2 regions of the Paenibacillus sp. FSL R5-0378 genome follow, and region 2 is predicted to be linked to the other one. Evidence: riboswitches for the same ligand, from Rfam matches in the RefSeq annotation. Region 2 holds a riboswitch; the other holds the start of a gene.
What was found. Region 2 has a riboswitch for cobalamin ahead of MKY74_RS00995 (ribonucleoside-diphosphate reductase subunit alpha). Riboswitches for the same ligand answer to the same signal wherever they lie in the genome.
Positions count from the first base shown of each region.

Region 1: linked by a shared signal. The riboswitch ahead of MKY74_RS08825 (ABC transporter substrate-binding protein) and the one ahead of MKY74_RS00995 (ribonucleoside-diphosphate reductase subunit alpha) in region 2 are both predicted to bind cobalamin.

Region 1 is NZ_JBBPAY010000001.1:1,904,734-1,920,868, forward strand. It holds gene MKY74_RS08800 (lipoate--protein ligase) at 1-916, opposite strand, end outside; gene cobD (threonine-phosphate decarboxylase CobD) at 1,089-2,192, shown strand; gene MKY74_RS08810 (adenosylcobinamide amidohydrolase) at 2,344-3,066, shown strand; gene cbiB (adenosylcobinamide-phosphate synthase CbiB) at 3,063-4,034, shown strand; gene MKY74_RS08820 (histidine phosphatase family protein) at 4,022-4,885, shown strand; cobalamin riboswitch at 5,170-5,387, shown strand; gene MKY74_RS08825 (ABC transporter substrate-binding protein) at 5,740-6,753, shown strand; gene MKY74_RS08830 (FecCD family ABC transporter permease) at 6,753-7,799, shown strand; gene MKY74_RS08835 (ABC transporter ATP-binding protein) at 7,796-8,575, shown strand; gene cobT (nicotinate-nucleotide--dimethylbenzimidazole phosphoribosyltransferase) at 8,670-9,740, shown strand; gene cobU (bifunctional adenosylcobinamide kinase/adenosylcobinamide-phosphate guanylyltransferase) at 9,737-10,330, shown strand; gene cobS (adenosylcobinamide-GDP ribazoletransferase) at 10,327-11,160, shown strand; gene MKY74_RS08855 (cobyric acid synthase) at 11,177-12,790, shown strand; gene MKY74_RS08860 (L-cystine transporter) at 13,032-14,426, shown strand; gene MKY74_RS08865 (hypothetical protein) at 14,851-15,933, shown strand.
Region 2 is NZ_JBBPAY010000001.1:219,073-235,207, forward strand. It holds gene MKY74_RS00970 (CBS domain-containing protein) at 1-248, opposite strand, end outside; gene MKY74_RS00975 (sporulation protein YjcZ) at 480-590, opposite strand; gene MKY74_RS00980 (glycosyltransferase family 2 protein) at 794-1,681, shown strand; tRNA gene MKY74_RS00985 (tRNA-Thr) at 1,912-1,983, opposite strand; gene MKY74_RS00990 (MTH1187 family thiamine-binding protein) at 2,065-2,367, opposite strand; cobalamin riboswitch at 2,656-2,878, shown strand; gene MKY74_RS00995 (ribonucleoside-diphosphate reductase subunit alpha) at 3,113-5,446, shown strand; gene MKY74_RS01000 (ribonucleotide-diphosphate reductase subunit beta) at 5,957-6,988, shown strand; gene MKY74_RS01005 (M50 family metallopeptidase) at 7,132-7,830, shown strand; gene MKY74_RS01010 (DUF1328 domain-containing protein) at 7,953-8,117, opposite strand; gene MKY74_RS01015 (MarR family winged helix-turn-helix transcriptional regulator) at 8,272-8,742, shown strand; gene MKY74_RS01020 (hypothetical protein) at 8,917-9,093, opposite strand; gene serS (serine--tRNA ligase) at 9,083-10,378, shown strand; gene MKY74_RS01030 (DUF1572 family protein) at 10,545-11,051, shown strand; gene MKY74_RS01035 (LamG-like jellyroll fold domain-containing protein) at 11,258-13,798, opposite strand; gene MKY74_RS01040 (glycoside hydrolase family 88 protein) at 14,241-15,380, opposite strand; gene MKY74_RS01045 (heparinase II/III family protein) at 15,383-16,135, opposite strand, start outside.

The sequences.
Region 1 (16,135 bases), 1.7 Mb from region 2:
CCCGGACTTCGGACTCTTCGTAACGCTTGCCGCGCAGACGGTCCTCAATATCCGCCACATCGCCGACACCGAAAAAGTCGCCGTATATTTTAATATCCTGAATCCGCGCGTCCTTGATATCCATCCGGATGTCGATGATGCCGACCGGGAACCGCTTCGTATGCTTGACGTTGGACTGCGGAGACTGCCCGTAATTCCATTCCCAGTTCTGGTACCGGTCCTTGGAAATTTGGTTGATGATCTCCCAATCGGCTTCCGTCAGCTTGTACTGCGGCACTTCGTTTGGTTCCATGCCGAAAATGTAGCGGAGCAGCTCGGAACGGAATTCCTCGATCGTCATCTTTTGGTTCATCAGCTCACTGATGTTAGCAACGCGGCTGCGCACGGACTTGGTGCTCTTCGACTTGAATTTCTCCGGATTGGCGTTCAGGGAAGCCTGAACATCGTCCAGATTCAGGTTAAACATGAGCGTGCCATGGCTGAACATCCGGCCCCGGGTTGAGAATTGGGCGTTACCGGAAATCTTTTGCTCGCCGACCTGCAGGTCATTGCGTCCGCTCAGCTCCGCGTTGACACCCATATGGTGCAGCGCGTCGATGACCGGCTGGGTAAACTTCAGGAAATTGTGGAACGATTCCCCGTCGTCTTTGGTAATGAAGCTGAAGTTGAGGTTGCCGAGGTCGTGGTACACCGCACCGCCGCCGGAGAGCCGGCGAACGACCTTGATATTGTTGTCCTTCACGTATTCCTGGTTGATCTCCTCGATCGTGTTCTGATGTTTACCGATGATGATCGAAGGACGGTTAATGTAAAACAGCAGGTAGCTGTCGTCCATGGGCAGATGTTTGAGGGCGAATTCTTCAATCGCCAGATTGACGGCAGGGTCGGTAATTCCCTGGTTATCGATAAACAGCATATTTGATTCCTCCGTTAAAAGGCCTTAATTAATTCGGTTCCTTGTCTATTGTAAACCAATTGCGGACAAGAAACAAAAGCGAAAACCGAATTGACGCGCAGCGAAATTTGGCGCCATAATGGGGTCATTCGTAAGCGATTTAAGACAGTGAACTGCTGGGGGGAAAATACATATGCTGGAACGATACGGACATGGCGGGGATCTGGAGAGCGCGTCGGAACTGTACGGCGGCGATCCGGCGTCCTTTCTGGATTTCAGCGCCAACATCAATCCGCTGGGTCCGCCGGAAGGCGTCATGGCGAAGCTGGGACAGGCGCTGCCTTCTATCCTTCGTTATCCGGATCCGGGACACCGCCGTTTGAAAGCGCTGCTGTCCCGCAAACTGGGCGTGGCACCGGAACATTTAAGCATCGGCAACGGGGCGGCGGAATCGATGGCGCTCCTGCTGCTCGGGCTGGCGCCGTCGAGGGTCGGGATCGTGCAGCCCTGCTTTTCGGAGTACCGGCAGCTGTCGGAGCAGTTCGGCGCCGAGGTGCATGCCGTCTTCGGCAGCCGGGAGCGCGACTGGAGAGCTGAGGTTCCGGACATTGCCGGACTGATGAAAAAGGTGGACCTGCTCTTTCTGGGGCAGCCGAACAATCCGAACGGTGTGCAGTATCCGCTCGAAGAGATTCGGGAATTGGCGGCCGAGGCGGAGCGGACCCGGACCTATTTTGTCGTCGATGAGGCGTTCATCGACTTCATCCCGGAAGGGCAGCGGATGACGCTGCTGCCGGAGCTGGAGCGGTTTCCGCGGACGATTCTGGTCCGCTCGATGACGAAGTTTTATGCCATTCCGGGGCTGCGGCTGGGCTATGCGGCCGCGCATCCGGATGTGATCCGGGCGATGACGGGCAAGCAGGTGACGTGGAGCGTCAACGGCTTGGCCCTGCTCGCCGGGGAATTTTGCCTCGAGGGCGGCGAGGCGCATGAGCGCGAGACGCTGGAGCTGATCGCCGCAGAGCGCGCCCGGCTGAGGGCTGGCCTGCGGGGGCTGGGCTGCCGCGTGAGCGGCGGCGAAGCCAATTTCCTGCTCGCGGAGCTGCCGGCACCGTGGAGTGCCGGGGAGCTGCAGCGCGAGCTCGGGCTTCGCGGCGTCCTGATCCGCAGCTGCGCCATGTACCCGGGTCTGGGGCCGGGACATGTCCGGTTTGCGGTGAAGGGAGCGGACGCCAACGCGCGGCTGCTTGCGGTGCTGGGCGACGTGCTCGCAGCCGGGCGGAATGATCTGCACTGATCTGCACGAAAGGACAGGCTGTGCAAGCCCAAGACGCAGGGCTGGTACGGCTGCTATGCCGGTAGCCGCTGACGCGACGATGTGCACAGCCTTTGCGGACCGGATTTTGGAGTCCGCATAAACACAAGATCGATATGGGGGATAAGAAGCGATGACGACACCATTTATGGACGGATTGCAGGATACGTACCGTTCCACCGTGTGGCCGGGGCTCGTGTTGACGCGGAAAGAGCGGCATTTGCTGCTTGAGGCGCCGGAGCTGTTGGACTGCCTCGGAAGCTCTATTCACGGAGGCGGCATGAGCAGACTGCAGCGGGTGACAAATATGTATGTAGACCGGACGTACGACTGCAGCGACCCGGTCCGCGATACAGAGGAATGGCTCACGGCGTGGGGATACCCGCTGGAGACGACGGCGGGGCTGCTGACGGCGGTCCAGCTGCGCCATGCGGCGGTGCATGAGGAGAAGAACGAGCAGGCTGCAGTGTTCTGCTGTACGACGGCCGGCGTATCCAATGCGGCCCGTGCCGGCTCGGAGCGGCGGACGTTCGCGGCCTATACGCCGGGAACGATCAACATCATGCTGGCCATCGACGGCCAGTTGACGAAGGCGGCCATGCTGAATGCCGTCATGACGGCGGTGGAGGCCAAGGCCGCGGCGCTGGCCGATCTGGACGTGCGCGACCCGGACAATGGGCTGATCGCCACGGGGACGACGACGGACGCCGTCGTTCTCGGCGTCAGCCAAAGCGCCGCTTACGCCGGGCTTCACCGCTATGCGGGCACCGCGACCGACCTCGGCGCGATGGTCGGACGCGCGGTGTACAGCACGGTGAAGGAAGGCCTGCTGGCGGCCTGGAGTGAGCGGAAATGACCGCAATATGGATCCTTACCGCCGCTTTTATCATCGATTGGATCATCGGGGATCCGAGGTGGATTCCCCATCCGGTCATCGGCATGGGCAAGGCGATCAAAAAGGTGGAGAATGCCATTCGGGCAAGGGTCACCCGCCCGTCAGGACTCAAGAGGGCGGGGATACTGCTCCCGGTCATCGTGGCGGGCGGCTCCCTGCTGCTGACATGGCTTGTGCTCTGGGGGCTGCATCAGGTGCATCCGTGGCTGGCCTGGGCGGTGGAGGCGCTGCTGATCGCCACGACGATCGCCGTCAAGGGCCTGAAGGATGCCGGCAAGGAAGTGCTTGGCCATCTGCGGTGCGGCGATCTGCCGGAGGCGCGCAAGTCGCTCGGCATGATCGTCGGCCGGGACACGGCCCACTTGGACGAGCCGGAGATCGTCCGCGGCACGGTCGAAACGGTGGCGGAAAATATCGTCGACGCCGTCGTCTCGCCGCTGTTCTACGCCATCATCGGCGGCGCGCCGCTGGCGATGGCCTACCGGGCGGTGAACACGCTCGATTCCATGGTCGGCTACAAGAACGACAAATATTTGCAGCTTGGCTGGGCGTCGGCGAGGCTGGATGACATTGCGAACTTCATTCCCGCCCGGATCACCGCAGGCATCCTGGTGCTGTCCGCCTGGCTGCTGCGGCTGGACGCCGCCAGAGCCTGGCGCACCGTGCGCCGGGACGCGCGACGGCATCCGAGCCCGAACAGCGGCTTTCCCGAATCCGCAGTGGCGGGGGCGCTCGGCATCCGGCTCGGCGGCGAAAACGTCTACCACGGCGTCGCCTCGTTCCGGGCTTACATGGGCGAGGCGCTGCGCCCGATGGAGGCGCGCGACATCACGATGACGATTCGGCTGCTCATCTCGGTATCGGTCATCTTTATTCTGCTGGGCATCGCCGTGCTGTGGGCGGCAGAGGGCAGCTTATGGACGTCCTAGTGAAACGGGTCGATCTGCTGCTGGTCCGGCACGGCACGACGCGGTGGAACCGGGAGAAGCGTTACCTCGGGCATACGGATATCCCGCTGGATCCGGGCGGCAGGGGCGAGCTTGCGCCGCTGGCCCGGGAGCTGGCCGGGAAGGCGTTCCACCGCATATACTGCAGCGACCTGGCCCGATGCCGGGAGACACTGGCGATCATCAGTCCGGCGCACGCAGATACTGCGATTTATGACCCGCGGCTGCGGGAAATGGACTTTGGCGCCTGGGAAGGGCATACCTATGAGCAGCTGCAGCATAAGCCCCTATACCGGCAGTGGATCGATTCGCCGCAGCAGGTGACCCCGCCGGGCGGGGAGTCATGGGCGGATTTTGCCGGGAGGATCGACGGGTTTATCGGCAGCTTGTTGAAGGACGTGGAAGGGGTATGCAGAAGACCGGCAGAGGCCCAGACCGGCGGCGGGGCGGTCCTTTCCCGGTCGAAAGGGATGAAGATTGGCGGGTCGGAACTTTCCCGATTGCAAAGGATCGAGACCGGTAAGGCGGTACTGCCCGGATCGCAAGAGAACGAGACTGGTGAGGCGGCACTGCCCGGATCGAAAGGAATCGGTGACAGGAAGGCGGCTCTTTCCCGATCGCAAGGACCGGAAGACACCGGCCCCGAATCGCCGGTTCCGCCGAAAATGCTGATCGTCGCTCATGGCGGTGTCTTGCGGCAGCTCGCGGTCCGCCTCGTCCCGGGGCTGTCCTTCTGGGACGTTTACGTTCAGCCCGGGAGTTTGCTGCGGATCCGGCTGAGCTTCACTGGAGAAACCGGCGGTTGGGACGGCATGCTGGTGAATGAAGCTTGAGAGAGGATGCGAACGAGGTAATGGTCGTCATCGACCGGTCCGAGCTTTTCTGCACTCCGGCAATGGGAAACGGCGAAAGGGCTCAGGCCGCCGGCATACAAGGACTTGCTTCCCGAATCGGCCGTTCCCCCGGGTTTGGCCATGCTCTCGGGCCCGCGTCCGGACATGCTCCCGGGCACGTGACCGGACATGCACCCCGGCGCGTCGCTGGACACAAAAATTCCATTGTCACCCGCAGGCTTTTCCCCTATAATCAGGACAAAAGAAGCATGGCCAGGATAATTGAATAGGAGTGCTTGTGAGGTCCCGGAAGCTGTCTGCCGTATAAGGCGAGCGTTGATCCGGGTGAAAAGGGAAGCCGGTGCAACTCCGGCACGGTCCCGCCACTGTAAACAGGTATGTCCCCAGGAAGCCACTGTCCCGCAGCAACACGGGATGGGAAGGCGGGGACGATTTTACCCAGCCTGTAAGTCAGGAGACCTGCCTCACGAGAGGAAATGACGGTCCTTCGAGGAAAGGATTACGTTTCACGTGCCCTTCATAACGCATGTTCGCCGCGGCTCAAGCAAGCATTGGCTTGAACTCTTGGCCTCGCACCATGCCACAAGGCACACCGGTCCATCGCGGCGATGCCGCGGGATGTTCCGTGCAGACGTAATCCCTGATTCTTGATCGAACAAGAGTCAGGGTTTTTTAGTTGACAAAGAATGGAGCGGCAGACGCCATACACCTGCTCATGGTGAGCAGCGGCGCTGCAACTCTAGCATTTCCGTCAGGTTTATTCCGTTTTCGTATACCGGTCAGGCCTCTTTTGTGCAAATTATTCGATAGACAAAGAGGGAGAGAACGAAATCATGAACGTAACGTTGAAACGCTGGTCCACAGGCCTCGCGGCGCTGCTGCTTGCCTTATCATTGAGCGCCTGCGGCGCCAAGAACGAAGGCAGCTCCGCCTCGCAGCAGCCTGCTGCCCAGACGGAGCAAAACACGGATAACAGTGCGTCGCAGACAAAGACAGACGAACTGAAAACAACCTATCCGCTGACCATTCAGGATGCGACGGGAGAGTCCTTTACTTTCAAGGAAGCGCCGAAGCATATTATCTCGGTATCTCCTGCAGAGACGGAGGCGCTCTTCGCGATTGGTCTGGACAGCGAGATCGTCGGGGTATCCGATTATGACGATTATCCGGAAGCAGCCAAGTCCAAGGCGAAAATGGGCGGCATTACTAAACCGAACGAGGAAGCGATCATTGCGGCCCAGCCGGACATCGTATTCACGGGCATTTCGATGAGCGAGGAAGCGGTGAAGAAGCTGCGCGACCTTGGCATTCAAATTTTCAAGACCGATCCGAAGACAGTCGATGACGTGATCAAAAATATCGAAACCTACGGCCTCATCACTGACCATCAGGCGGAAGCCAAAGCGGTGGTCGACAAGATGAAGCAGGAGGAAAATGAGGTTACCGAAGCAGTCAAATCGCTGACGCCGGAGCAGAAGAAAAAGGTATACATCGAATTTTCGCCGGGCTGGACGGTCGGCAAGGGTGAGTTCATGGATGAGCTGATCACCCTGGCCGGCGGCGTAAATGTGGCGGCGGATACCGAGGGCTGGAGCGAAATCAGCGAAGAGAAAATCATCAAGGACAATCCGGACGTGATTTTGTATGCCAAAAGCGTCATCGACGAGAAGACGAAGAAAAGCCTTGGCGACATCATTAAAGGCCGCAGCGGCTGGGACCAGATTACAGCCGTGAAGAACGATGCGGTCATCGGTCTTGACGACAATCTGCTGAGCCGTCCGGGCCCGCGCGTCACGCAGGGCCTGAAGGAAGTGGCGAAGGCCATCTATCCGGACCTGTTTAAATAATGAGCAAAAAGCTGGCAGGCTATGGAGGAATCGGCATCGTCCTGCTCGTCCTGACCCTGCTGATCTGTCTGGGGATCGGCTCGGTCGCGCTGCCGATCCGGGACATCGCCCTCATTCTGCTGCACCGGATTCCATGGATCGGAAGCCATATCGACCCGACGTGGAACGCATCGTTTGAGCAGATTATTGTGAAGGTGCGGCTGCCGCGGATTCTGCTGGGCATGCTGGTCGGCGCGGCTCTGGCCGTGGCCGGCTCGGGATTTCAGGGCGTGCTTCGCAACCCGCTCGCCGATCCGTTTACGCTCGGGGTTTCCTCGGGGTCGGCGGTAGGCGCGTCGTTCCTGATCTTTTTCGGGCTGCAGTATTCGTTTTTCGGCGGCTGGACGCTGCCTGCGGTCGCTTTCGTGACCGGAATGCTGACGCTGTGGATGGTCATCGCGTTGGCCAGGGAGAGCGGAAAAATTCCGACGAACAGCCTGATTCTGTCAGGCGTGGTGATGCAGTCCTTTCTCGGAGCGGTCGTATCCTTCCTTTCGGCGATGTCGAACCGGACGATCAATGAAATTATATATTGGACAATGGGCAGCCTCAGCCTGCGTGGATGGTCGTATACGGCCATCCTTTTGCCGTATTTTCTAGTGGGATTTGCGGTGGTCTGGAGCCGGGCCCGCGCGCTGAATCTATTGTCCTTAGGTGAGCGGCAGGCGGCCCATATGGGAATGAATGTGGATCGTGTGAAGCTGGGGGTGCTGCTCGTCAGCACGCTGCTCACGGCTGCCGCGGTGTCGGTTGCGGGCATTATAGGGTTCGTCGGACTCGTCATTCCGCATGTGATCCGACTGATCACCGGTCCCGATTACCGGCTGATCGTTCCGCTGTCGGCCATCGGCGGAGCTGTCTTCATGGTCTGGGCTGACACGATCGCCCGCTCCCTGCTGGCGCCGACGGAGATTCCGCTCGGCGTGGTGACGGCCTTCGTAGGCGCTCCGTTTTTTGCCTATTTGCTGTACCGGAACAAAAAGCAGCGGAAGGGGAGATGGACATGATCGAGATCAGGGAAGCAGGGAAACAGTATGGCGGCATCACAGCTCTCCATGGCCTCAACTGGTCGGTTCAGGAAGGCGAATGGTGGGGGATTATCGGGCCGAACGGCAGCGGCAAGTCAACGCTGCTGCAGCTGATCTCCGGCGTGGAGAAGGTCAGCAGCGGCGAGGTGCTGATTCACGGCAAACCAGCCTCTGCCTATAACCGGAAAATTCTCTCCCGCATGATGGCCGTTCTCCAGCAGGACGGCCTTCCTCCTGTCCATTATCCGGTCAGGGAAGTACTGGAGATGGGACGTTACCCGTACCAGGATTGGCTCGGCCGGGACGAGGGCGGCGATCCTGACGCCTTGATCGAGAACATTATGGAGAAGCTGCAGCTGCACGCGCTTGCGGACCGCCCGCTGGATGAGCTGAGCGGCGGGCAGCGCCAGCGCGTCGCCCTAGGCAAAGTGATGGCGCAGGAGCCGCAGATTCTGCTGCTTGACGAGCCGACGACGTACCTGGACATCCGCTACCAGCACCAGTTCATGGAGCTGGTGGCACAGTGGCGGAAGGAAGAGGGCATCACGGTCGTCGCCGTCCTGCATGATTTGAACCTGGCGGCGCAGTTTTGTGATAAACTGCTGGTATTAAGGGACGGGCAGGCGGTCGGAATGGGAACGCCGGAAGACATGCTTACCGAGGAAACGATCCGTCTGGTATACGGTATTGAGCCGGTCATTGTTCCCCATCCGGTCAGCGGTATTCCGCAGGTGCTGGTGACCAGGCAGCGGTAGGATTAAAGCAGCGCGGAGAACGAGTGCGGAAAGTAGGCGTGCTGTGAGTTGATCGGTTTGAAGGCAGTTTTACAAGAGAGGGAGTAGATGCAAGATGAACGAACTTGTGAAGCAGTACGTGGAGCGGATTCAGCCCCTGGATGAGGCCGCGTCGCAGGAGGCGGCAGCCCATATCGCCAACCTGACGGTGCCGCCGGGCAGCCTCGGCAAGCTGGAGTCGCTGGCAATCCAGCTGGCCGGCATAACCGGCGAGACGAAGCCGCTGTTCGAGCGCAAAGAGGTTATCATCATGGCCGCAGACCATGGGGTGTGCGAGGAAGGCGTCAGCGCCTTCCCACAGGAAGTGACGCCGCAGATGATCCTCAATTTTCTCGCCGGAGGCGCGGCGGTCAACGTGCTGTCCCGGCTGGCCGGCGCGGACATCGTCTGCGTCGACATCGGGGTGAAGAGCGACCTTGCCCATCCGCAGCTGGTGTCCCGCAAGGTGCAGTACGGGACGGCCAATATGGCCAAGGGGCCGGCGATGACCCGCGAGGAAGCAGAGCAGTCGATCCTGATCGGCATCGCCGTCGTCGAGGAAGCGGTGGCGCAAGGCGTCCGCATTTTCGTTACCGGCGAAATGGGCATCGGCAACACGACGGCCAGCTCGGCCGTCATGTGCGCGCTGACCGGCACGCCGGTCAAGGAAGCGGCCGGACGCGGGACAGGCCTGACCGACGAGCGCCTGCTTCATAAGATCGGTGTCATCGAGAAGGCGCTCGCCGTCAACGCGCCGGACGCGGCCGACCCGATCGATGTGCTCGCCAAGGTCGGCGGGCTCGAAATCGGCGGCCTGGCCGGCGTCATCCTCGGCGCCGCCGCCCATCGATGTCCCGTGGTCATCGATGGATTTATTTCCAGCGCCGCCGCTCTGCTGGCGCGGGCAATCTGTCCGCTGGCCGCGGAATACATGATCGCGTCCCACGCCTCGCATGAGCAGGGGCACCGCCTGCTGCTGCAGGAGCTCGGGCTGGCGCCGATGCTTGACTTGGACATGCGCATCGGCGAAGGCACTGGCGGCGTGCTCGGCCTGACGCTGGTGGATGCCGCATGCCGCATCGTGCGCGAGATGGCCACCTTCGAAAGCGCCGGCATCTCCGGCGGCGAGGCGGTGACGTCCGAGTGAGCGTACTCGTAACAGGCGGCGCCCGCAGCGGCAAAAGTTCCTTTGCAGAGCGCTGGATGATGGCCCACGCCGGGCAGGCGGTGTACGTGGCGACGGCGCAAGCCTTTGACCGGGAGATGGAGGAGCGGATCGCCCTCCATCGGCAGCAGCGCACCGAAGCGGCGTATCCCTGGGAGACCCGGGAGGAGCCGCTGCGGCTGGCGGAGCTGCTGCAGGTGCTGCGCACAGGGCAGGCTGATCCTGCTGGCGCAGCTTCATCCGCGGAAGATCGCGCGCCGGCCGTGCTGGTGGACTGCCTGACCTTGTGGCTGTCCAATACGCTTCTGGCGCATGAGGGCGAGGAGGATATGGAACCGCGCCTCATGGAAGCCATCAACCAGCTCGTGGATCAGATTCAGGCGTATCCCGCTCCGCTGGTGCTCGTCACCAATGAGGTCGGCGACGGCATCGTGCCGGAATACCGGCTGGGCCGGGTGTTTCGCGATTACGCGGGCATCTTGAACCGCAAGGTAGCGGCCGTCAGCGACCAGGTCTTTCTGGTGACGGCCGGCATTCCGATCGAGCTCAAGAGCAGGGAGTATCACCTATGAAAATGAACGTTCAGGCGGCTGCGGCCGCTTTTCAATTTCTGACCCGTTTTCCGGTCAAGATGACCCTGGATTATACGCCAGAGCTGTTTCGCCGGAGTACGCGCTTCTATCCGCTGGTCGGGCTGGCGGTCGGCTTGACCGTCTGGATCGGCGGAGCGGCCGCTTCGTATCTGCTTCCGCCGCTTCCTGCCGCCGTGCTCATGCTGATTCTGTGGGTCGGCCTGACCGGAGGCCTGCATCTCGACGGCTGGATGGACACGGCGGACGGCCTGCTCAGCTACCGCTCGCGGGAGCGGATGCTGGAGATCATGAAGGACAGCCGGGTCGGGGCCATGGGCGTCATGGCCTGCGTGCTGCTCCTGCTGCTGAAGGCATCGCTGATTTACTCGCTGCTGCTCGGCGGCCTCCCGCCGCTGCTTCTGCTGCTGCCGCCGGTATGGAGCCGCTGGTTCATGGTCCATGCGATGGCTTCCTGGCCGATGGCGCGGGGCAAAGAGGGACTGGCGGGCAGCTATTTCAACGGCATGACCCGGGAGCAGAGCATGGAGTCCTTCCTGCTGGCGGCAGGGCTCACCCTGATCGCGGCGCTGCTGTCTCCGCTGCTTCCCTACGGACCTGCCGGGATCTGGAATTATAGAGGCATCACCTGGCTTCATGCCGGATTAGCCTGGCTGCTGCTTCCTTTGGCGGCATGGGCTGCCGGATGGTGGGCAGGGCGGCGGATGAACGCCAAGCTCGGCGGTTTAACCGGCGATACTTACGGCGCGCTGAACGAGGGCATTGAGACTGTGCTTCTGCTCGTGCTGACCATACTCATCTACCGTTTTTGACTAGGAGGCAGACGCGATGGAATTAACCGATACAACACGGAAGGACGGCTCACCGGGAGCCGTGCTGATGCTGCAGGGAACGGCTTCGGACGTCGGCAAAAGCGTCGTGACCGCGGCGCTCTGCCGCATCTTCGTGCAGGACGGATACCGCACGGCACCGTTCAAGTCGCAAAATATGGCGCTGAATTCCTATGTGACCGCGGACGGCAAGGAAATCGGACGGGCGCAGGGGATGCAGGCCGAAGCTTGCGGGATCGAGGCGACCACCGATATGAACCCGATCCTGATCAAGCCGACGGGCGATATGCATTCGCAGATCGTCGTTCACGGGCGCCCGCTGGCACACATGAGCGCGACCGATTACCGCAGCCGCTTTCTGCCGGAAGCGAAGGACACGGTGCTGGAAGCCCTCGACAGGCTTCGCGGGCAGTACGACATCGTCGTGATGGAAGGTGCGGGCAGCCCGGCCGAGATTAATCTGAAGGACCGGGACATCGTCAATATGAACCTGGCCGGCTGGGCCGATGCGCCCGTGCTGCTCGTTGCGGACATCGACCGGGGCGGGGTGTTCGCGTTCCTGGTGGGTACCTTAGAACTGCTGGAGCCCCACGAACGGCAGCGGGTGAAAGGTTTTATCATCAACAAGTTCCGGGGGGACTTGTCCCTGCTGCAGCCGGGGCTGGACTGGCTGGAGGAGCGGACCGGCATTCCGGTGCTGGGCGTGCTTCCGTATATCCCGGACATCCGCATCGAGGCCGAGGATTCCGTCGTGCTGGATGAGCGGACCGCTAAAGGGCAGTCAAGCCCGGAAGCGGACATCGACATTGCCGTCATCCGCTATCCGCGCATTTCCAACTTCACCGACTTTGACCCGCTGCAGGAGGAAAGGGATGTCCGGGTCCGCTTTGTTACCAAGGCCGCCGATCTCGGTCATCCGGATGTGATCATCCTGCCGGGGACGAAGGATACGATCGGGGACCTTCAGTATCTCCGCAGCCAGGGCTTCGAACTGGCGATCGCCGCAGCCGTCGAATCGGGCGATGCGCAGCTGGCCGGCATCTGCGGAGGGTACCAGATGCTCGGCAAAATGCTGCATGATCCGTTCGCCGCCGATGGTGGCGTCGCCCGCGAGGAGGAAGGACTCGGCTATTTGCCGGTCGCAACGACGTTTGCCAAAGAGAAGCGTACGGTCCGGGTGACCGGCCGGGTTGCGGACCATTCCCCTCTGCTGCTGTCCGCGGAGAGCCGATGCCTGCTGGCCGCCGGCGAACCGATTTTCGTCGAAGGATACGAAATCCATATGGGGCAGAGCCGCAGCCTGAAAGGGGAGCAGATGGCCCCGGTGTTTAAGCTGGGGCCGGACGGAGAGCAGCCGGCCGCTGAAGGCTGGGGGACGCTGGACGGGCGGATCTGGGGCACCTATCTGCACGGGGTGTTTCATAACGACCGGCTTCGGCGTTTATGGCTTGACCGGATCCGGGAGAGCAAAGGGCTCCGCCCGGTGAAGGAGACTTTCTCCGCATCGGGGCTGAAGGAGCAGGAGTTTGACCGGGTTGCGTCGCTCGTCAGAGAGCATCTCGATCTGGAGCAGGTGTATCAAATCATGGGAATATCCGCCAAGACGGTATAGTTTTGAGCAGGATGCGGGTAATAAATAGAAGTCATTCCGAAGTACACTTTGGCGAATGGCTTCTTTTTTCTTTTTTTACAGCAAATTCTAACATGAAATTAACCCTACCCAAATAGTATGAATTATGCTACACTAAAGTCCAGTTTCACAGATTGCCCAAAAAAGCAAGCGACCTGCCCGCGGGCAAGCCGCAGGGACAGGCGTTAACATTATTGTTATAAGAGGGGAGAACGAAAGAGAGATGGACACACTTTGGACTGTGGTGAACGTCGTTGTGATGCTCATCCTGATCGGCCTGTTGATCTGGATGCAGAAGAAGCACGTATCGTTCACGAAACGCGTATTTACCGGCCTTGCGCTCGGTATTATTTTCGGATTTATCCTTCAATGGGCCTTCGGCACGCAATCGGAGGTCGTCAGCAAGTCTACCGACTGGTTCAGCCTTGTCGGCAGCGGTTATGTTGGCTTGTTACAAATGGTCGTCATCCCGCTGATCATGGTTTCGATCATTTCGGCGATCATGAACCTGAAGGGCAGACAGAACCTCGGCAAAATGAGCGGCTCGATCATCGCTGTTCTGCTCATCACCGTAGCGATTGCAGCTTCGGTAAGTATCGTAACCAGCTTGTCCTTTAACCTGAAGGCGATTGAGATCCAAGCGGGAGACCGCGAACAAGCGCAAGGTCAGAAGCTGGAAGAAAAAGTGGGAGACGTGAAGGATAAATCGATCCCACAGCAGGTGCTGGAATTCATTCCAACCAATCCGTTCGCGGATATGACCGGAGCACGCCGCTCCTCGACGCTGGCTGTCGTTATTTTCTCGGCCTTTATCGGAGTTGCCGTTCTCGGCATTGACCGTAAAAAACCGGAGCAGGCGGCTACCTTCCGCAAAATGGTCGAAGCGGTCTATGCGGTGGTCCTGCGAATCGTTACACTGGTGCTCAGGCTGACGCCATACGGCATCCTGGCCTTGATCACGAAGACGACCGCTACCACGAATATCGATGAGATTCTGAAGCTGGCCAAGTTTGTCGGCGCTTCGTATGTGGCCCTGATCGTCATGTTCATCATTCATCTGATTCTGATTACGCTGTTCGGGTTCAACCCGATCCAATACGTACGCAAAGTATTTCCGACGCTCGTCTTCGCATTCACTTCCCGTTCCAGTGCGGCAACCATCCCGCTGAACGTGGAAACCCAAACGAAGAAGCTTGGAGTATCGGAAGGGATTGCCAACCTGTCGGCAACCTTCGGTGCCACAATCGGCCAGAACGGCTGCGCCGGTATTTATCCGGCGATGCTGGCGGTAATGATCGCACCGACGGTCGGCATCGATCCGACAAGCTGGGATTTCATTATTAAACTGATTCTGATCGTAACCATCAGCTCCTTCGGGGTTGCCGGCGTCGGCGGTGGTGCCACCTTCGCATCCCTGATCGTGCTGTCCACGATGAACCTGCCGGTGGCGCTCGCCGGTCTCCTGATCTCGGTTGAACCGCTGATCGACATGGGACGCACGGCGCTGAACGTCAACGACTCGATCACGGCCGGTCTGATCTCGAGTAAAATTTTGAAAGAGAACGACCAGGATACGTTTAACAACAATCATGTTGAGCTTGACTCGGCGCATGCGTAAGCTTGCGGACGCGTCCGAAGAAACCAAAGCCTTGGCGGGCTTTGGTTTCTTTTTTTGATATGAGAAAGTATAGCTTGAGAGGATCGGCATTTTTAGATTGCAATAAAAATCTAGACCATTCGACGTTATTTTCTGCGACCAAAGGACTGGCTGACGAACCCAAGCGAACTGTCCTCAGGACGGGGAGGGGCCGCGGAGAAAGGATACGTGCCGCAGCAAGCCTTAACAGCGCTGAGATGTTTGAGAGCCCCGCACCATCGGGTAAAATAGATTCGTCACGAAACAATCCCAAGAAATGGGTCTTTGGCCGCAGTCCCTAAAAAAAGGAAAACACTTCGCCTTCGCGAACATGTTAACCATCCGAAATGACATCCCACGATCGCCACCTGGAAGGATACTCTTACAAATTCAGGAGGGAATGAGCATGAAAAAGACGAAATGGCTGCTGAACATCGGCCTGCTGGGCACGCTTCTGCTGTCCGGATCGGCTGCGGCTTTTGCGGATGACGCGGAGCTGGTACCGATTGAGACGCTAAAACCGGCGGTCCCCATGGTGAAACCGGTGCTGGCGGGAACGGGCGGATCCCTGATCCTGAGCGACTCCCCGGAATCCCCTAAAGTTGAAGGCGCTTACTACAGGGATGCGGTGACCGGATCATTCCGCGTATTTTGGCATCATCAAAATATGACCGGTGAGCCGCTGACCGTGGCCGTGGCTGTGACCAACACGTCCGCCGAGCCTGTCATGCTGTTCTCGGAGGGGATCGGGCTTGCGACGGATTATTATCCGGATGTCGCCGGTCAGATGGCCTTGGCTGATTTTATGAGCAATCGTGCGGCCCAGAAGAAGGAAGCAATCCTGCAGCCGGGAGAGAGCTATTATTTGACCGCCCTTGCGGAAAATACGCACACCGCCAGCGGCATCGCCAATTTTGCCGCGTATACGCAGCAAGGGCATGGGGACGCGACCGTCACGGTCACGACGCTGGGCTATAAAGAGCAGCCGGCCAACCCATTGGACGTACCGATTCTGCCGAAGGATGTGCACGTGCGCGGGACATTCCCTCATGCGGACCGTACCGGCACATTGGACTACAATACGTCGAGCGGCAATTCATTGATCCGCATTTCCTCAGCGGCGAGCGGTCCGTGGAGCGACAGCATGCCGGGTGAGTATGAGGAAGGCTGGAACGCGGTGGACGGCGGAACCGTCATCAACAACGGCAACTATGGGGTCATGTACAACCTCAGCGTGGCCATCAACAACGATTTGGACGTCAAACGGACCATTTCCGTGTACGATAACCCCTCCGGCGGCGCGGGCCACTATGTGATCGGCTGGGGCAGGGATCTGCTGCAATCGCCGTTCGTAAACTATCAGAACGCCTGGAAGTTTACCGAATTTACGGTGAACAAAAAGGGCAAAACAATCGCGGCCGAGCTGAGCCTGACCGGTGGAGCGGCCGGACCGCAGACGCTGTATTTTACCAATTCGGACGTGCAGTAAAGCGGTGTCTTGTGCCTTGTTCAGGACGATGAACGAGTGTGATCCATGTTATATGCGATATTGAAAAGACTGCCCATGCCGGCTGCGAACGCCGGAACGTGGGCAGTCTTTGTTTGCAGCTGTGTCTCCCGGTGGTTCCGGAGCCTGCCCAAGACATTTTCAGGTCCCAGAAAAAAACATGGCAACTTCGGTTTCCGTGTGA
Region 2 (16,135 bases):
TCCGGCGAGCACGAAATGACATCGCTTGTCATGCAGTCATGGCAGTGTACGCTGCCCGGGTCTTTACCCGCAGCTACGCAGTTCAGCACGATATCGCGGTCGGTAATCATACCTACCACTTTTTTGCCTTCGCAGACCGGAACCGATCCACAGTTGACATCGCGCATGATTTGCGCCGCAGCCGTGATCGAATCATGGGGTGCGCATACCTTTACGTCTTTGGTCATTACGTCGCGAACCATCGTCATTGCTGTTTACCTCCTCTAGGAATGATCCCCCGTATTTTACCCAGGGGTACCGGGATTATTCAGGATTGGCGCGCTGTGCTAAGAACTGCACGAATATGGGTCAGGCTGTCCGCTGAATATTTCGCCGATAATATATAAAAAAAGCGCAGGATCCATAACGGATCACTGCGCTTCGCTTGTGTGGGTCTCATGCCTCCGGATCTATCCGGCGGGCTAAGGACCGTTCAGAAATTAATATCCCCAAGTTTTCGCGATGATGACAAGCAGAATAAAGAGGACGAGAATGATGCCAACGCTTGTAGACATACCGCCACCATAACCAACTCCTGCAACTTCGCTCATGTGATATTCCCCTTTCTCGATAGGATCAGTTTATCCTATGAAAGAAACCTTGCAGCGTTGTGGACAGAGTCAGCGGTTCAAAAGACTATTTTGCTCGGCAGTCATGATAGAGTCCGCGGCAGGCCCTTTTTTAAAAAAAGCGTTTCCTCTGATCTTTACCAGACATACTGTATGAAGACGACAAATATAAGGGAGGCTTAATCATGCCCAAAATCTCTGTTATTATGCCGGTCTACAATAATGCTCCTTTTGTACAGGAGTCAATATCTTCCATTCTCAGACAAACATACGCCGACCTGGAGCTTATTATTATTGATGATGGATCTACTGATGGTTCAACTGGCATGATTTACGATATTCATGACGCAAGAGTTAAGAAGATATTCCATCCGGTATCTCTGGGCGTAGCAGCCTCCCTCAATCAAGGACTTGATATAGCCCAAGGTGAGTACATTGCTAGGATGGACGGTGATGATATCGCAGCCTTAAACCGTTTGGAAGTGCAAGCTTATTATATGGATCAACACCCAGACATTGATGTTTGCGGAACAGCTTACACCCAAAATTACTTGGGCCCAGTAAGAGTTAATCCTCTGGACCATGAAGAAATTAAAGCCTGGCTATTATTTTACTGCTGTATCCTACATCCTTCAGTCATGATACGCAAAAGCTCTACTGAGCGTGTTGGAATCCGGTATGACCTAAACTATCCGCATGCAGAAGACTTTGAGCTGTGGACCAGATTATCTTTTAGTGGAGCTAAGTTGGCCAACATCCCACACAATTTAATGTACTATCGTTCGCACCCTGGACAAGTGTCCAACACTCACAGACTAGCCCAAGATCATTCAGCTAAAAGAATACGGCAGAGACATCTTTCCCATTTAGGTCTTCAACTTTCCGAAGCAGATTATGAACAACTAATTAAACTTGCAGAGTTTCGAGTTAATCCGCATGAAATTGAGAGTTACCAGCCAGCGGCTATATTAGCGAATTGGATCGTTCAAGTGAACTCTCAAGTGAAGGCTTTTAATCAAGAAGCGCTGCAAATGGCTTTCTCTAGATGTCTATCTAGGTTGCCACCGTATTAGTTCTGCAATGGGTTCCCACCTTTAGGTAGTAAAAAAGGACGGCCAAAGAGGAATTTGGTCGTCCTATTCGCACGTCCTCCCAAACCTTCAGGAATAGGGATTAAAAACATTGGCGATTCGATCACCGGAACCTGGTACTTTGCTCGACATGTTAGAAGTTTAGCAAAATCAACAAAAAAGACGCGGTCTCCGAAATCCGGAAACCCGCGTCCTGCAAGGCTTATGAAAGATGCTGGTGAAGGGAATTGAACCCCCGACCTACGCATTACGAGTGCGTTGCTCTACCCCTGAGCTACACCAGCGTGGAAAATGAAATTTTCCGTCAAACAAAAACTATTATACAACTTCTTCTCCAAAATGCAATACTTCACTGCGATTGGAATTTATTTCAATTTGTCGCGGACCGATTGCAGCTTCTGGGCGCTGGATGAGGCTTTGTCCCGTCTATCGTCAATTTTGACTGAAGTGGATACGCGCTGCGCGCCGGCCAGGAATGGTGCTTCGTGCAGGGCTGCTATCGCCTGCCATACATCCGGAAGAGCCCCTTCAATGATCGTGCTCATCGATGTCAGCTCGTAGCTGATCCCCTTCTGCTCCGCCAGCACCTGCTGCATCTGTGCCACATAGGAGCTCAGGCTGGTCGTGGCCGTTCCGATCGGAATGACCGTTACCTCTGCAATTGCCATGGTCGTGCGCCTCCTTTATCCTTTTGCAAGCGGATCGAACTTTATTCCTATTTTTATTTTACCCGACCGCCCCCGGAATCGCAAAAGGATGGCCCGCAAAATTTTTTATTCGCGTTTTTCCTGCAAAATCCGCCCGATTTCTACCTTTTCAGCCCCCTCTAGAGGCTAATCTCCAATGGTTCACAGTAGCGCCCCGGGGGTCCATCTGGTATAATTCTCATTGCTCGTCTTTTAAGAGGAACTAGGTTTACAAACACAATATATTGGGTTAAATTAGTATGAAAGCAACCAAATATAGTGGAAACAGGTGAACACGGCTGAATTTGCCAGGCGTTCATAATAGGGAAGCACGGTGTGAATCCGTCACGGTCCCGCCACTGTAACCGGAAGGCCGAGAGCTCCGAGCTTTCGGCACGATATCGGCTAAGGCCACTGTCCGTCACGCGGACGGGAAGGCGCCGAATATCGCATTTTCGGGAGTCAGGAGACCTGCCTGTTTTGTCTCACGAAAGGCCTACGAGGAATAGGTGCGTGATGCCAGTTGATATCTATACATAGGGTGATAGATATTTTTTCCCATGCTCGTAAATAGGGCATACGGGATCTAGCGGCATTTTCGTACCTGTGCTTCAGGTTCTTCGGAAATGCCTTTTGTATGGGCAAGCACAGCAAGAGCTCCCTCTTAACAGCATCGTCCTACTTTCCGTTATACCAAATATACAAACTTTGAAAGGAGATCTGCACCATGCCGCAGCTCGTTACCAAACCGAACAACCGCCAGCTGGCTTTTGATGAAATCCGTCTCTCCGTTTATGCCGACCGAATCTTGGAGGGGCTGGAGACCCTGGACAAGGAGCGCCTCCTCCGGGGCGTGCAGAGCAAACTGCGCCGCGAGGAAGTCACCGGCGACGAAATCAGCAGCGCGTTCACGATGTCGGCGCTTGAGCTGGTCACCAAGGAGGAGCCGAACTGGAAGTTCGCCGCAGCGCGCTCGCTGCTGACCTCCCTGTACAAGAAGGCCGCTTACAACCGCCGCTACAAAGCCTATCCTGACGAGCCATATGGTGCGTTCTACCCTCTCATTACCGAGCTGGTGCAAAAAGGAATCTACCGCGAGGAGCTCCTCACCTGCTATACAAAAGAGCAAATTGAAGAATTGGGCCGCTGCATCGATTACAAATGCGACCTGCTGTTCGACTATATCGGTCTGCTGACCCTGTCCGACCGCTACCTTGCGCATGATTTCGACGGACGCGTTATGGAGCTCCCGCAGGAGCGCTACATGGTCATCGCCATGTACTTGATGCACACTGAGCCAGAGGACAAGCGCCTTGAGCTCGTGAAGGAAGCGTATTGGGCCATGAGCAACCTGTACATGACCGCCGCTACGCCAACGATGTCCAACGCCGGCAAGAAGGTCGCCGGACAGCTGTCCAGCTGCTTTATCGACACGGTGGACGACTCGTTGGAAGGGATTTTCGACTCCAATACCGACGTGGCCCGTCTCAGCAAAATGGGCGGCGGCATCGGCGTTTACCTCGGTAAAGTCCGGGCGCGCGGCTCCGACATCCGCGGTCACAAGAACACCAGCTCCGGCGTCATTCCTTGGATCCGCCAGCTGAACAACACGGCGGTCAGCGTTGACCAGCTCGGTACCCGTAAAGGTGCGGTTGCCGTCTACCTGGACGTCTTCCACAAAGACATCCTGGCCTTCCTGGATCTGAAGCTGAACAATGGCGACGAGCGCATGAGAGCGCATGACGTGTTCCATGGCGTGTGCCTGCCGGATCTGTTCATGGAGGCAGTTGAGGCCCGCAGCGAGTGGAGCCTGTTCTGCCCGCATGAAGTGAAGAAAATCATGGGCTGGAAGGATGCCAACGGCCGTCCTGCGGGTCTTGAGGATTATTATGACGAAACGGTAGGTCAAGGCTCATTCCGCGAGAAGTACGCCGAAGCGGTTGCCCACCCGCTGCTTCCAAGAATTACGGTGCCTGCGATCGACATCATGAAGCGCATCATGAAATCGCAGCTGGAAACCGGCACGCCGTACATGTTCTACCGGGATACCGTCAACCGTGCGAACCCGAACCGTGCACATGGCATGATCTACTCGTCCAACCTGTGCACCGAAATTATGCAGAACCAATCCGCCACCGTGGTGGAAAAAGAAGAACTCGTGACCAAGGACGGCCAAACCCGGATCGTCATTTCCAAGGTTCCCGGCGACTTCGTCGTCTGCAACCTGAACTCGATTCACCTGGCCCGTGCCGTTCCAGACAATGTGCTGGACCGTCTGGTGCCGATCCAGGTACGCATGCTGGATAACGTCATCGACATTAACAACATTGAAGTCCTGCAAGCCCAATATACGAACAGCCAATACCGCGCGGTTGGACTCGGCACCTTCGGCCTGCATCACCTGCTCGCCCTTGAAGGCATCCGTTGGGAGTCCGACGAAGCGGTTGAATATAACGACAATTTGTACGAAAAAATCAACTACCTGCTCGTCAAATCCAGCATGGAGCTGGCCAAGGAGAAAGGCCACTATCCGAAGTTCAAAGGCTCCGACTGGGAGAACGGCGCTTACTTCACCAGCCGTGGTTATGTCGACGGCGAGCATGAAGGCAAGTTCGTCACCACCGAGCAGTGGAAAGAGCTCCAGCAGGAAGTGCAGCAGAACGGCGTCCGCAACGCCTGGCTGTTCGCTATCGCGCCGAACGGTTCGACTTCAATCATTGCCGGCTCCACCGCCAGCATCGATCCGCTGTACGACCTTCTGTCTTACGAGGAAAAAACGACCTACAAGATCGCCAACCCGGCTCCGGACCTGTCCGAGAAGACGATCTGGTATTACAAAACGGCATTCCTGATCGACCAGCATTGGTCCATCAAGATGGCCGCGGCGCGTCAGCGCCACATCGACCAGGCTCAAAGCTTCAACCTGTACGTTCGTCCTGATATCCGGGCGACGGAATTCCTGGAGCTTCACCTTCACGCCTGGAAAGCCGGCATCAAAACGACGTACTACGTCCGCAGCCGTGCGCTGACGATTGAAGAGTGCGAGTCGTGTGCGTCGTAAAAGATATTAAAGCCTAAAACCTTTTTCGATCCCTCCCAAACCCTCCCTTCCAAGGGAGGGCCCCGAGGGCGCTGCCCTCTGGACACCCGGAATGTTGGCGGAAGACCGGCGGGTGGCGGATTTTCTTGATGTGAATATGTGCTGTGAGTCGCTTTCGTCCCCCTCCTGCTTTGCAGGTTATGGGGGACACGCTTTTACGTTCGAGCGGTGCGAGAGGTGGTCTCCTCGATTCTCGGAGACCCCTTGCGTCGCGCGGCTTTGCTCCCTGTTTTGCTTCGCAAAATGCAGGAGCTCGCCACGCGTCCGATAAAACTGCCCACTAAAAACGGGAAAGGGCTACTGTATCAAACCTTATAAATACACTACTGCATGATAAGTACAAAACCATTTAGACAGATTGTTTGGGAAAGAGATGAATGATTTAGATCAACTGATATGGATTACAGCATTCTGCGATGGATGTTGATATAAATGAGCAAGTAAAAACAGAACTACGAGGAGGAATCGAGTATGCAAATGCAAAAGATTTTTAACACCGAAGCGCCGAACCGCTCGACCCGCATCATCGAAGGAGAATGCTCGGGCATCCTGAACTGGAACGATATCCGCATGCCCCATATGTACAAATTGTATAAGGTTCTGCTGCTGAACCACTGGATCGCCGACGAAATTCCGATGGCCAAAGACGCGCAGCAGTTCGTCAACCTCGATCCGGAAGAGCAGCGCACCTTCAAGATCAACATTTCCTTGCTCGCCGTGCTGGACTCGATGCAGACGATGTTCATCGGCGACGTAAAGCGTTATTTTACCGATTCCTCGCTGGAGGCCATCTCGGCTATCATCGGGCAGCAGGAAGTCGTACACAACCAATCCTACTCCTACGTGCTGTCTTCGATCGTATCGGAGCAGGAGCAGAAAGAAATTTTCGAATACTGGAAGCATGATCCGGTGCTGCTCGACCGCAACCGTTTCATCTCGGAAATTTACCAGGAGTTCCGCGACGAGCAGAATCCGCAAACGTTCTTTAGAGCACTTGTGGCCGACTTGATCCTGGAAGGCATTTTCTTCTACAGCACATTCGCCTTCTTCTACAACCTGGCCCGTGACCAGAAGATGATGGCGACCAGCCAAATGATCTCCTACATCCAGCGCGACGAGAACCAGCACTGCTACTTCTTCGGCGAAGTGTTCAAACAGCTGCTCAAGGATTTCCCTGAGCTGAACACGAAGGAGAACATGGACTACGTCTACCGCACGATCGACCGCGCGGTTGAGCTGGAAACGAACTGGGCGCACTACACGCTCAGCGAGGTCAAAGGCATCGATCTGAATGAGCTGTCCGACTACATCAAGTACATCGCCAACAAACGCCTGAAAATGATGGGGATGGAAAAAGGTTACGAAGGCGTGGATTCCAACTGCATGCCATGGATTCGTCCTTTCTCCGACGAGGCGCTCAACGCCACCAAAACGGACTTCTTCGAAGCCAAATCCCGCAACTACGGCAAGGTCGGCGACGACAACGGATTCGACGATCTGTAAGCCGCTCGCCTGCAATATACTAGTTTCGCAACAACCGGGAAGTGCAGCTCCGCTGCGCTTCCCTTTTTTATTGGATCGTGTATGATGGAACAAAAGATATTAGATCCGCATGTTACCGTTTGGAAAGGAGCTGCCCGTTGCCCGTGAATAAATCCTTGAAGGCCGTATTGTTTCTTGTCGCATCCGCGATTCTGACCCGGCTGATCCCGTTTTCCTCCTGGTTCCGCACCCTGGATACGATGATTCATGAGTTCGGCCATGCGGTCGTCACCCTGCTGCTCTCCGGTAGGGTTCTGCGCATTGAACTCAATGCCGATCACAGCGGGACCACCTACTCCTATTTATCCTCCGGCTGGAGCTCCGTGCTCGTCTCGCTGTCGGGGTATACGATCGCTTCCATCTTCGCTGTGCTTCTATTCTACGGGTACGCCAAACGTAAGCAGGCCGCCGGGCTGATCCTGATCACGCTGCTGGCTGCCGTCAACCTGCTCTTTTTTGTCCGGAACAGCTATGGGGTTTGGTGGCTCGTCATCTTTATGGCGCTGAACATCGTGTTTTATTTGCTGGGCAGCACCGTGCGCAATTTCTATTACCTTCTGCTCGCCTTCCTTTGCCTGGAAGAATCGGTTGTTGGGCCGCTTACCCTGGCGATCACTTCCTTGACCAATCCGCGGCAGGCCGGTGACGCGGCCAACCTGGCTCACATGACGGTGCTCCCTGCCATCGCCTGGTCGGTGCTGTTTCTCCTGTTTGCGCTTTGGTGCACCACCCAAAGCCTTACCTTGTTTTGGCGGAAGCCCGCGCGAAAGCCTGCTGCAAACACCAGCATGCGGACCGGATAAAACTTAAACCGTTTCGAATTCTCTCAACCCAAAAAAAGGCTTGTCCCACACGTATGTGGGCGCAAGCCTTTTCTGCTCTTATCGAGTGTTCGTATGAACTGGGATCAGCGGCACAGCATGCGTCAACTGCTACGTCTTCTGCCAAAAATCAGCGACAGAATAAACAGGATCAGGAAGACGAAGAACAGCACCTTTGCGACGCCAACGAGCGCAGAAACGATGCCGAAGAAGCCGAAAATCGCAGCTACGATTGCAATGATCAAAAACAAAATCGCGAGTCCGATCATCGTGATCACCTTTCTTTCGTTAGAATGTGGTACTTGTTTTTAACCCTGAATCGGAGATTTGAACCTTGAAAAATGCCCCAAATCCGCATATAATTTGTCCATATTTGAACTGTTCATCAATGAACAAATTAATAAGCGAAAGGTTGCCTGAGCCATGGATCACCAAGAACGCCAAGATCCTCAAATCAAGCTGGCCGCTGAAGTCGTTCAATCCTTTTCTGGCATTCAAAAACGCCTTCTGGAGTTTACCCGCAGCAACGCGGAGGGACTAGGATTAACCGTGCTGCAGCTCGCCATCCTGAACACGCTGTATACCGCGCCCGGCATGACACTAAGAGAATTAACCGAGCGTCTCTCTTCTCCTAAAAGCACCCTTAGCGTTCAAGTGGAAGGCCTCGTCCAATCGGGATTGGTGGACCGTGTTATCTCCGAGACAGACCGCAGGGAGGTCAAACTGAGCCTTACCGCTGATGGACGGGAGCGTTCCCTTCAGTCGGCGGCTAAGCCCCGCTCCTACCAAGCCATGGCGTTTGCCCTCGAGCAGCTCCCCGCTTCCGATGTGGAGAGCCTGCTCCGCATTCACCAAAACATACAAAAGCTTTTGGAGGAGTACACATCCAGGTAAGGGATGTATGTATATTGTGCTTTTGATCGGTTTACGCTATACTAAACCGCAAAGAACTGAACAGTGACATTACGCCGATGAACAGCATCCAACTGTGAGGCGTTTTCGACCGGAGCGGATGGCGATTCCCGCGTGTACGCAGCATGACAGTGCAGCGGCTCCTCCATTCTCTCTCTAAGTTAACCGGCCTCCGTCCGTTATCGCGGAACCAAGCGGATCGGCACTGCCTTCGGGCAGGCTGGTCAAATTGGGTGGCACCGCGAGCAAGCGCTCCTCGTCCCAAGGGATGAGGGCGCTTTTTGTATTTTTACAGGACAAAAGGACAAAGGAGACGGTATCGATGCTAAACATTCAATTCATCCGTGATCATCAGGAACAGGTACAGCAAGTCGCGGAGCAAAAAAACATTCCCTTTCAGGTGGACGATCTGCTGGAATGGGACGAGAAGCGGAGAAGGCTGCTGCAGGAGACGGAATCGCTAAGGGCTCAGCGCAATGAGCTGACCAAGAGCATCGCGGGACTGCTGAAGCAGGGCAAGGACGAAGCCGCGGAGCAGCTTAAGGGCCAAGTGAAGGAGATTAACCGCAGCCTGGACGGCTGCGAAGCCGGTCTGCGCGAGGCAACCAGCAAATTTGAGGAACTGATGCTGCTCGCCCCCAACGTTGTCTCGGAGGACACGCCGATTGGCAAGGACGACAGCGACAATGTGGAAGTCCGCCGGATCGGGACGCCGCGGCAATTCGATTTTGAGATGAAGGATCATGTCACGCTCGGCGAGCTGCACGATCTGTTCGATATTCCGCGCGGGGTCAAGACGGCGGGCAGCCGCAGCTATTATTTGAAGGGAGCTGGCCTGTTCCTTCATCTGGCCGTACAGCGGCTGGCGATTGACCTCCTGGCCTCGCGCGGATTTACGCCGATGGACGTGCCGGTCATGGTCCGTCCCGAAGCGCTAGCCCGGTCGGGATTCTTCCCTACCGGGAAGGATCAGACCTATGAGCTGGCCGGTGAGGACAAGTGGCTCGTCGGCACTTCGGAAGTGTCGCTGGTGTCGTACTACAGCGACGAAGTGATCGACGCCGCCCTCCCTATCCGGCTCGCGGGCGTGTCGAGCTGCTTCCGCCGGGAAATCGGCTCGGCGGGCCGCGACGTACGCGGCTTGTACCGCGTCCACCAGTTCGCCAAGGTCGAGCAGGTCGTTCTCTGCGAGAACGATCCCGCGGCGTCGGAGGCGATGCTTCAGGAAATTACCGGCCATGCCGAGGAGATCCTGCGGCTGCTTGAGCTTCCTTACCGGGTGATGGCCGTCTGCACCGGAGACATGTCGCAGAAGACGTATAAGCAGTACGACATCGAAACCTGGATGCCGAGCCGCAGAGCCTACGGCGAAACCCATTCGTCGTCGAATCTGCTCGACTTCCAGGCCCGGCGCTCGAACATCCGCTACCGCGATGCGGGAGGCAGGCTGCAGTACTGCCATACGCTGAACAATACGGCCGTGGCCTCGCCCCGCATTCTGATTCCGCTGCTCGAAAACCATCAGCGGGAAGACGGCTCGATTTACATTCCGAACGCCCTTCGGCCTTATATGGGCGGCATCGCCGAGCTGGTCCCCCCCGTCCCCAAAGAGGAGTAACCGCGGACTATTGGGGATATGGGAGATCAGGAATGGCAGGAGCTGCGATAAAACCGGAAGACCCGAAAATGAAAAGATATTGTTGAGTCACCTCCCTGCTTGCCGGGAAAGAAGGACGGCCCCTATACTGGTGTGAAGAAATCATTTTATAGCGGAGGTGGTTGGAATGAGCGCCAACGATATCGGGACCGAATATTTCCGGGTGATTAACGGGAAATTCGCCGAACTGAAACGTTCCGCCGAGAAGGCGATCGCGCAGGTTCCGGACGATAAGCTGAATTGGTCGTTAAACAAAGACTCCAACAGCATTGCGGTTATCGTCCATCATATGAGCGGGAATATGATCTCCCGCTGGACGGACTTCCTTGATTCCGACGGGGAAAAAGAGGGCCGCGACCGGGACAGCGAGTTCGAGGGCACCGTGGCCTCAAGAGAAGAACTGTTGGACATCTGGAACCGCGGCTGGGGCGTCTTTCTGCAGGCGCTCGGCTCCCTCGGCAGCGATGACCTGCTGCGGACCGTCTACATCCGGGAAAAGCCGCATTCGGTGCTGGAAGCGATCGAACGGCAGATGTCGCACTATTCCAGCCATATCGGGCAGATCATTTACATCGCCAAGCAGATTCAATCGGACGCTTGGGAGACACTGACGATCCCGCGCCGAAAGAACTAGCGGAGGAAAGGCCTCCTCTATCGGGTGATTTTGCCCACAGAACATTAGCCTAAGCAAAGGCAGCGCAATAATGCCGAGAATGGGAACCTGCTGGTTCGCCGCCCCGGCCGACATCAGTGAGTCGTCAAAAAGGGACAAAGTGAAAAGAGTTTCCTCTTTTCACTTTGTCCCTTATTATTACCGCCTGCCTTGGGGTATGCTCATGTTTAAGACGGATTCTTGGCCAAATCCGCCGCCTGCGCTGGCGTCAGTGCGCCATCATACACGCGCAGCTCGTCGATCAGCCCTTTAAACGGCGGGTCCCACCAGTTAACGCCCAGGCTAAAGCTTGCCTTCGTGCCGGTAAACCAGTCCGGGAAGTTCGCTCCCTTGAACTTCTGCACCCCATTCACGTAGACAGTCAGCGTGCCATTCTCCACAGAAAAGGCCAGATGCGACCACTCGCCGGTCGGAATGGTCAGTCCGGTCGCCCCGTCATACCAGCTCGTGCTGCCCGACCAGACCATCGTATTGTTGGCGACGGCTCCCCGGGGCACAAGGCTCACCCAATGGTCGCCGTCCTTCGCGCCAAAGAAGGCCGTCGTGTACGTCGTCAGCTCCTCCGGTTTGATCCACAGCGCAACCGAATAGGCATTGCTTGAAATCAGTCCGTCCGGCAGCCGGATCCCGGAGGCTCCGTCGAACTTGGCGGCCTGGCCTTGTCTGCCCTCGGTGAAGGTGATGCTGCCGCCGGACTTGTCAATCCGGTCGCCGGTCACCGTTCCTGCGGCAAACCGCCCCTGACTGTCCGCAAAGTTACCCTCAAGTCCGTAATAAGCAGACAGCTTGGCGTCCTGGTACGGCAGAACGGTCACCGTAAAGGACTTCGTCAGCGACGTGCCGCCTTTGGTGATTGTCGCAGTGAGCACCGCTTGGGCCGAGGCGCCGCCCGCCGGACGGTGCACCTCACCTGTGGACGATACGACCGCTTCATCCGAGCTCTTCCAGGAAATCGCGGTGTGCCGGGCTCCTTCCGCCGGAAGGGCCAGGTCCGACACGACCTTCGCCGTATCCCCCAGACTCAGATCGTCGTATACGTCCTGAACCAGCGCCTGATCGGTTTTGTCTTCAAGCCGGCTGCCCCAGACCGCCACGCCCTCCCGCGAAGAAGCGGTGAAGGTCATGACATAACGCTCGGACACCGGATCCCAGCCGCTGGCGAAGACGCCCTTGTACACGGAACCGGCAATGACAAGCTCCGCCTCGTTGTGCCCGGTCTTTTTCCAAGTGCCGGTCACATCGCCTGAAATCGTGTTGTCCTTGTTCAGCCGGATATACACGGAGGACTGGATATCCGCGGTCGTCCCTTTTCCGTGGTTGATGAATTTATATTCCCCGATCAGGTCCTGACGGTCCACCTTGCTCAACGTTTCTCCTGCATACCGGTATGGGGCAACCACCGGCCAGCCGTCCGCATTCATGTACATTTGATGCACCCGCACCTCATGCGCTTCGCCCATCTGCGGGAAACGGGTATGGAAGACGAGGAACCGCTTGCCGGTCGCATCATCCAGCAGCACGGAGTTATGCCCTGGAGACACATAGCCTACGCCGTTGCCGGTGCCCGGATCGCCCACGTCTCTGGCAAACAGGTAGTTCCCCATCAGCTTGTTGCCGTACGGCGCGTTGTCCGTGTCTCCGGGCAGAACGGCGTTCTGGCCCTGGGCATCCACATACGGTCCGTCCGGGTTCTTCGCGCGGAACACCCGCATGTTGTAACCTCCGTCGGCTCCAAGCCAGCCGTAGGTCATGTACAGGTAGTAGTAGCCGGTAGCTTGATCAAACACCACATACGGACCTTCGCCCGATTTGCCGTAACCTCCGGCCACCTTCGTGCCGAAATACCGGTCCACCAGGCGTCCGTCGGCGGTCTTGCCGTCTTTGCCGGGATATTTCACCTTGCCGGTCTTCGGGTCCACGGGAAGGACGAAGATACCGCCGGACCAGGAGCCGTAAGACATCCAGAGCCGCCCGTTGTTGTCATAGTACAGGTTCGGATCGATCGCATTCGGATACGTGCCGTTGGCAAACGACCCGTCAGCGTTGAACCAGGCACCGCTTGCCCCGCTGAGCTGTCCGGCGTCGATCAGCTTCGGAATGTTCGTGTTCGTCCACTTTTTATTGATCACGCTGTCCTTATCCGTGGCATCGCCCTCCGTAAAGCCGGAGTACACCAGGGTATCGACATACTGATAAGGCCCCTTGATCTTTGGCGACACGGCAAACCCGATGGCCGACCGGATATACGTCGAGGACGTGCAGTAGTACAGCATATAGGCGCCTTTGGTGCCGTCCGTATTCACATATTCGGGATTCCAGAACACGTCGGGAGCCCACACGGAAAAACCGCCCTTGCTGTCCGAATCATTTTGTCCGGCCCAGGCGAACGACCCGGCCAAATTTTGCGCCAGATCGCCATACAGCACGTTGCCCGGCGTCGTATACCCGTTCGTAAACCGGGTCCAGCTCTGCAGGTCCTTTGATCGGGCCGCTTCAATATGGGAACCGAATACGTAATACGTATCCCCGTCCTTCACGATGGATGGATCGTGTACGGATACGTTTTGATACACCGGCGCCTGTCCCTGCTGCTCCTGTGTCTTGCCGCCTTTCTGCGCCGTACTGTCCGGCCCGGTACCAAATACCTGCCCCGGAACCGTGACGAACAGCATCATCATCAAAAATGCCGAAACCCACCTTCTGTTCATGTTTGCTCCCTCCAACAAATAAAATTTTCAGAAAATAAGATCATTCAACCTTTGGCGAAAACGCATTCATTGATCCGCACAGCGCTGCTTCATCGTGACCCCTGCCGCGGCCCGGCGACCGATCCCTCCCTTGTTACCGTTTTCGTCGACCTGTAAACCGATTTCAACACGTATTTTATTTATATAAAACTAAAATGTTTTAAGTAATCATATAATGATAATCATTAAATATCAATCGTCTTTGGAAAATATTTAACTTATCGCTGCTCAAATAACAGTTATCATCCTTCATTAAGTTTAGGAAAGTTTAAAACAAAAAAAAGGAATGAGACCCTAAAGTCCCATTCCTTTCGTCCGTTCAAGTATTCAGCTGTAAAAAACAGGCTTTGACCGCTCAACCTTGCACGTTCAAATCGCCCATACGCCGCAATACAACGCCCGCTTATTCCCAATAAAACGGTCCTTTCCCCTGCAGCCGGGCGAGGCCTTCCACGAAGAAAAAGTCGCCGTAAATCAGCGGCACGTTCACATTCGTTTGGTTCGGATAATGGCTCGTCCCATGCAAAATGAGGCCTTCCTGCGCATGATCGTCAAAAGCGCCGTAGTTCACGTACAGTGACTCCAGCATGCGCGCGGCCGGCTCACGGTAGACGGCTGCTTCCAGCTCACCCACCTGGTCCGACAGCAGGAGCAGCCCGCTGGCCGCGCACGCGCCGGCCGAGGAGTCGCGGTACTGCCTTTCTTCCAGCGGCGCCCGGAAGTCCCAGTGCGGCACGTGGTCCTCCGGCAGATTGGCAAGGAAGAAGTGGGCGACACGCTTGGCGGTGTCCAGATAGGCTTGCTTGCCGGTATGATGATAGGCCAGCGTCAGGCCGTAGATGGCCCAGGCCGTGCCGCGGGACCAGGCCGACTCCGGCGCATAACCCTGGCCGCCGAGGCCGCCGATGCGCTCGCCCGTGTCCGGGTCGTAGCGCATGATGTGGTACACGGAGCCGTCCGGCCGGACAAAGTCGGCGGCCACCGTGTCCATATGCGCCTCGGCGACGTGGCGGTACCGCGGATCGCCGGTCATGGCGGACGCCTGGAACAGCAGCGGCACGTTCATGGCGCAGTCGATGATGGCGACGCCGGCATTGTCCTCGCCTGCGGACCACGGATTCCAGGCGCGGATGAACCGGCCTTTCAAATTAAAGCGGGCGGCCAGGTAATTCGCCGCCTTGAGCGCCCTCCGCTTCGACTCCTCGCTTCCCGTCAGCTTGTAGGAAGCCAGGCTCGTCAGCGTCCACATAAATCCGAGGTCATGGTCGAGACGGGTGTAGCCGTCCAATACTTCATCGAGCCGGGCCTCGCATTCCTCGGCGATTCCCCGCAGACGCTCGTCCCCGCTGCCGTTATACAGCAGCCAGAGCAGCCCCGGCCAGAAGCCCGCCGTCCACCAGTGCGGGGGTTCCAGCACATACTCGCCGTTTGGGCTGGCATGGGGAAATCCCGCCCCGATGCGCTGGCTCGTGCGCCGGACTTTATCCAGCGCCTTGCCCCAAGCTTCATTTACCCATACCGCTTGCGCGGCCTGTTCCGTCATATTCACTCCCGATCCCCGCTTTCCTTGTCATTGGGCTCAAACTCGAAGGTGACGGCGACCCGGATGGAGGGCTCCGGCTTCCGGACCGTCAAATCGATCGTGTACCATTCGGCTTCGCATCCGTCATGGTCCATAAACATCCGCCGGGTGATCTCCGGCGAGAGCATCCCGCCGTCATAACGCATAATCAGCTTCAAGCCCTGCTCTCCTGATCCTTGGAGCTCGATCCGGTCCCCCGCAAGCCGCGGCCGGACGCGGGTGACAAAACGCTCCACCACCGAGCTTGGCGCTCCTGCAAACCGATACTCGTCCGTAAGGGCCAGACTCGGCAGCCCGCCCTGCATCTCCCAGCGGAGCGCACGGCGCAGGCTTTCCAGCCCCGCGTACCGGTAAGCTTGCGTGAGGTCCACGCCAAACACAGCTCCAGCCTCATCGGCATAAGCCTCTTCGACCACCGCCCGGCTGTCCTCTCCTTCGGCCTGATACTGGCCGCCGACGATCGGCACGCTGTGCCCCTGCGAGCCGTTGCAGTCGTAGGTGTAGCGCTCCGGTCCGAAATACGACTTCGTGTATTCCCCGCTGCCGAGGTCGGCGAGGAAAAACTCGCCGTCCCCGTACAGCATGAACTGCCCGAGGTCGTTATGGTTGTGGGGCTCGGCGTTATGCCCGCCTTTGGCTGCAAAGCCGAACGCGCAGCCGGGGCCGGCATGCCGCCAGATGAGCCACTGTGCGTCGGGCAGGTAGCCGAAGAACGG